Dehalococcoides mccartyi CG5: one gene and its partner. Each later gene encodes a partner of the first gene's protein in a complex. Links are inferred from orthologs where the notes say so. Each region holds a gene or a part of one and is shown on either strand. Other genes may lie near its edges.

Region 1 (2,656 bases):
AAGGCCCATCTTCAGATGCATTTCAACGGTCTCATCAAACTTGGCGGCACTCATTTTCTTGGCCAAATCAATAGCCTCAGCCGGAGCATAAGCGACACTCTGGTCAAGCAGTTTTATTGCGTCTTGATATTTCTTACCGTGTGTTACCATCTGTTATTCCACCTTAATGCCCATGCTGCGGGCAGTACCTTCAATAATTCTCTCAGCACCCTCAATATTAACTGCGTTCAGATCTTTCATCTTGACTGAAGCAATTTCCCTGAGTTGACCCTTTGAGATAACAGCAACTACGCTCTTGCTGGGGGTGCCAGAACCCGAAGTAACACCAGCCGCCTTTTTCAGGAGGTCAGCCGCCGGAGGGGTCTTGGTGATAAATGTAAAAGAGCGATCATCATAAATGGTTATCTCTGCAGGTACAATAGTGCCCACCATAGAGGCTGTGCGTTCATTATATTCTTTACAGAAACCCATAATATTGATACCGTGCTGACCCAGCGCCGGACCAATGGGAGGTGCAGGATTAGCTTTACCTGCAGGTATCTGTAATTTTACAATTGCCTTTACTTTTTTTGCCACGTATGTCTCCTAAAGCCTCTAGAGCTTTTCGACCTGCAAAAAGTCAAGTTCAACAGGTGTTTCCCGCCCGAACAGGGAAAGAAGCACCTTGACCTTGCCTTTTTCAGTGTTAATTTCGTCTACCATGCCAATAAAATCAACGAACGGTCCGTCAATAACCCTGACACTCTGTCCTTTGCGGAAACCCACCTTAACCCTTGGTGATTCAGCTTCCATTTGGTCCAGAATACGGCTGACTTCTTCGGGCGGCAAATTGGTGGGTTTGCCCTCAGAGCCTACAAAACCGGTAACGCCAGGAGTATTGCGGACTATAGCCCAGCTTTTATCGTTCATGTTCATCTGCACCAGCACATAGCCGGGCAGTATTTTTTTCCGGATAGTTCGCCGCTGACCGTTTTTGACTTCAACTTCTTCTTCGGTAGGCAGTACAACCCGCTCTATATCATCCTCGGCATCCATGGATTTAATCCGTTCTTCAAGACCTTTACGGACTCTTTCCTCATGCCCTGAATAGGTATGCACCACATACCAGTTCTTCTGTTTAACAGTCATAAAATCTCACCCTGTCAGTTGCCAACCCGCTACATTTCCAAACGCATTATTTAACAAATACGTTATCAATAAACCAGCTAAAGCCGTAATCTACAACGCCCAGTACAATACCGACTGTTATAGCAACCACCAAAACCATAGTGGTAAGCTTTATCACGTCCGGCCGAGTTGGCCAGACTACTTTTTTAAGTTCGGCAATAAGGTTGGAAAAGAAACCAGGTTTCTTACCAGCCGCCTTGGCAGTTTGCTGTGCGGAAGGACACATATTACCTAGTTCTCCTCCATCAGTTACTTGGTCTCGCGATGTACCTTTGCCTCACGGCATCGCGGACAATACTTGCTCAGCTCAATACGCCGAGGATCATTGCGCTTGTTCTTTTCTGTAGTGTAATTTCTTTCACCACAGTCAGTACAAGCCATATTTATCACAATTCTCGTGTCAGTTTTTTTGGCCATTTTACGCTAATACCTGAGAGATGGCACCCGCACCAACGGTCTTACCGCCTTCACGGATGGCAAAACGCATACCCTTTTCCATAGCTACAGGATAGATAGTAGATATCTTCATCTTTACATGGTCACCGGGCACAACCATTTCAACGCCTTCGGGGAGATGAATCTCACCGGTAACATCAGTAGTACCAAAGAAGAACTGGGGTTTGTAGCCATTGAAGAAAGGAGTATGGCGACCACCTTCGTCCTTGCTGAGTACATAAACTTCAGCTTCGGCATTAACATGAGGTTTGATGGAGCCGGGTTTGGCAAGTACCATACCACGCTCAATATCTTCACGCTCAACACCACGGAGAAGCAACCCGACAGCATCGCCAGGTTCAGCAGTGTCAAGAATCTTATGGAACATTTCCAAACTGGTAACAACAATCTTGCGGGGCTCATGATGCAGACCGACCAGGTCAACTTCATCGCCACCTTTGATAACACCGCGTTCAACACGGCCGGTAGCAACAGTACCGCGACCCTTGATGCTGAAGACATCTTCAACCTTCATCAAGAACGGCTTGTCAACGGGGCGGGGAGGAATGGGAATGTAAGTATCAACAGCATCCATCAGTTTCCAGATTCTACCACACCATTCACATTCGCGTTTGCCACAGCCACACTCAAGGGCTTTAATGGCACTAACCCGAACTACCGGGATTTCGTCACCGGGGAATGAATTTTTGGTGAGAAGTTCACGAACCTCAAGCTCAACCAGCTCAAGCAGTTCTTCGTCATCCATCATATCGCATTTGTTAAGGGCTACTACTACAGCAGGTACTTCTACCTGATGAATCAGCAGTACATGTTCGCGGGTCTGAGGCATAGGGCCGTCAGGCGCGGAAACTACCAGAATAGCACCGTCCATCTGGGCAGCACCGGTAATCATGTTCTTGATATAGTCGGCATGTCCAGGACAGTCAATATGGGCATAATGCCTGGTTTCGGTCTGATATTCAATATGAGAAATAGCAATTGTCAGACCTCTAGCTTTTTCCTCAGGAGCATTGTCAATCTGGTCATAGGCGCG
Region 2 (2,820 bases), 400 kb from region 1 along the record:
CCATCGGGCTGGCCAAACGCACTGCTGAAAAAGGCGTGGACAAGCTGATTGCCGAAGATATCAAGTCCCGTACTAAAGCAGGCACGGAAGGAGACCCCAAAAATGTCAACACTCCTGTATGACGTAATAATTATAGGTGGCGGCCCGGCCGGACTAACTGCTGCCTTGTATACCGGACGGTCAAAGCTAAAGACACTGGTTATTGAACGTGCTTTTGTAGGCGGGCAAATAACCCGTTCGGAAAAAGTGGATAACTACCCCGGCTTTCCGGAGGGCATCACCGGTTTTGACCTGACCCAGCAGATGCAAATACAGGCCGAAAAATACGGAGTGGAGATAACTTCGGCTGAAGTAAATGCCATTCATAAAACCAAAGACCACTTTGAGGTTGTCACTGAAACAGGCGGCCTGAGCGGACGTTGTATTATTATCTGCGGGGGGACCGAACGCAATAAACTGGAAGTGCCCGGAGAAGAGGAGTTTTCCGGGCGGGGAGTCTCCTACTGTGCCACTTGCGATGCCCCTTTCTACAATGACAAGGTTGTTGCGGTAGTGGGAGGCGGTAATATGGCCTTTTACGAAGCCCTTCACCTGTCCGAGTTTGCCAAAAAAGTTTACCTGATTCACCGCCGCCAAGGTTTCCGGGCAGATGCGGTGTTAATGGATAAAGCTAAAAACAAAAGCAATATTGAACTGGTGCTGGATACCGTAGTCACTTCCATAAACGGGCAGGATAGTATTCAGTCACTCAGCCTAAATAACTTGAAGACCCTAAAAACCTCCACCCTGCCGATAGACGGACTCTTTGTAGCCGTGGGCTTACAGCCGAATACCACCTACCTGAAGGGGGTGGTGGATATGGACAAAAACGGCAGTATTCTGGTAAATGACCAGATGGAAACGTCAGTAAGCGGCATACTCTCTGCCGGTGATATCCGAAGCGGCTCAATAAGGCAGGTTATATCCGCTGCCGGAGACGGAGCGGTTGCCGCTCTTTCCGCCAAGCGGTATCTTGACCTGTAAATTTAATTATTTAAGGGTACAAAACTACTCCGCTTTTCCAGTATAATAGTAAATTAAAAAGGGGTTGGCATGAAGGTTGTTTTTCTGAAAGATGTACCCGGCAGAGGAAAAACCGGAGATATAAAAGAAGTAAATGACGGCTATGCCCGAAATTATCTTATACCTAACAAACTGGCCATGCCGGCTTCTGCCGCAGTAAAGAGTGAGATTGCAGCCAAACAGGCAGCGGAAGAACGCCGCAAAGCCAAGGCTGAAGCTGAAATGGTAGAATTGGCTAAAAATCTGGACGGAGCCAAGGTAAATCTAAAAGCTAAAACCGGAGCAAAAGACAAACTCTACGGGCAGATAACTACAACTGTGATTGCCGCTGAGATTGAAAAACAAACTGGCAAGACCATAGACAAGCGCAAACTGGAGTTGGCTGAACCTATCCGCCAGCTGGGCAACTATGAAGTTGTTATCCGCTTTAACAAAGACCTGTCTTCCAAGATAAATCTGGCAGTCACTGCTGAGGAGAATACTTAGTTGCTTGATTCCAAGCTGCCGCCATACGATGTAGATGCCGAGGAGTCGGTAAGCGGTTCCTTGCTGATAGACGGGCAGGCTATTTTTGATATCATACCCATCTTGAAGCCGCAGGATTTCTTCACCGAACCCAACCGCCTTATTTTTGAGGCCTGCATGTCCTTGTACGGCCGCAGTGATGCCATCAATCAGGTTACCGTAGCCCAGGAACTGGAACGGCTGGGCAAGCTGGAAAAATGCGGAGGGTCAGCCTACCTGAGCCATGTGGTTTCGGTAGTACCCACCTCCCTGGATATTGAACATTATGCCCGCATAGTTTACCGCCTTTCGGTTATGCGCCAGCTTATTGACGCCGGGCAGAAAATAAGCGAACTGGGTTTCAAAGCCGACCCTGATGTCTCGGATTCTCTGGGCAAAGCCGAAGACCTGCTATTCCGCCTTCGCCATGAACGCTCAAGCTTGGGCTTTACCCATATTAAAAATATTTTAGACAAGTATTTTGAACCCGTACCTGCCCCCGGCAGTGAGGGCTATCAGGCTATTCCCCATGTGCTTACCGGGCTGACCGGTATGGATACCTTTTTAGGCGGGCTTCAGCGTTCAGACCTTATTATTATGGCCGGACGCCCTTCCATGGGCAAAACCTCTCTTGCTCTGAATATCGCCCGAAATGCAGCGGTTGAACAGAGAGCCTGCACCGCTATCTTCAGTCTGGAAATGTCACGGGAGTCTCTGGTACAGCGTTTGCTCTCCAATGAAGCCGCCGTAAATTCCCGTTCCATCCGCCTGAATGAAAGCAACCCTGATGAAGAACGCAAAATAATGGATGCCATCGGCGTACTTTCCGAAGCACCCATTTTTATAGATGATTCGCCCCAGATAAGGGTAGCCGAAATACGCAGTAAAGCCCTGCGGCTACGCTACGAACAAAATATAGACCTTATTATTGTGGACTATCTTCAGCTCATTCAGGGTGAAGGCAATACCAAAGAAAACCGGGTACAGGAAATAAGCTATATCTCGCGCTCACTAAAAGGCATTGCCCGCGAACTGAATGTGCCGGTTATAGCCATTTCCCAGCTTTCCCGTGCCCCGGAGTTCCGCTCATCCCATCAGCCTCAGCTTTCAGATTTGCGTGAATCAGGTTCTATTGAACAGGATGCGGATATAGTGGTATTTATATACCGTGACGAGTTTTATTATAAAGAAGAGGAATGGGCAAACCTTCACCCGGATCAGGAATACCCGCGTGAAATCGCAGATATCATAATA

Evidence for each region.
Region 2: rpmG (region 1) and rplI share a complex: the UniProt entries of both Bacillus subtilis proteins name them as parts of the 50S ribosomal subunit. The link is inferred for Dehalococcoides mccartyi CG5 from one-to-one orthologs.

What each region holds. Positions count from the first base shown.
Region 1 is NZ_CP006951.1:795,502-798,157, forward strand. It holds rpmG (50S ribosomal protein L33), read right to left. Parts: upstream 1,585-2,656; coding sequence 1,417-1,584; downstream 1-1,416. Other genes in the region: rplA (50S ribosomal protein L1), read right to left, coding at 1-150; rplK (50S ribosomal protein L11), read right to left, coding at 154-576; nusG (transcription termination/antitermination protein NusG), read right to left, coding at 595-1,128; secE (preprotein translocase subunit SecE), read right to left, coding at 1,175-1,393; tuf (elongation factor Tu), read right to left, coding at 1,586-2,656.
Region 2 is NZ_CP006951.1:392,730-395,549, reverse strand. The notes cover bases 103-2,820. They hold rplI (50S ribosomal protein L9), read left to right. Parts: upstream 103-1,092; coding sequence 1,093-1,548; downstream 1,549-2,820. Other genes in these bases: dnaB (replicative DNA helicase), read left to right, coding at 1,549-2,820; trxB (thioredoxin-disulfide reductase), read left to right, coding at 103-1,023; plsX (phosphate acyltransferase PlsX), read left to right, coding at 103-122. In the rest of the region: more of plsX, read left to right, coding at 1-102. UniProt on the Bacillus subtilis protein: Binds to the 23S rRNA.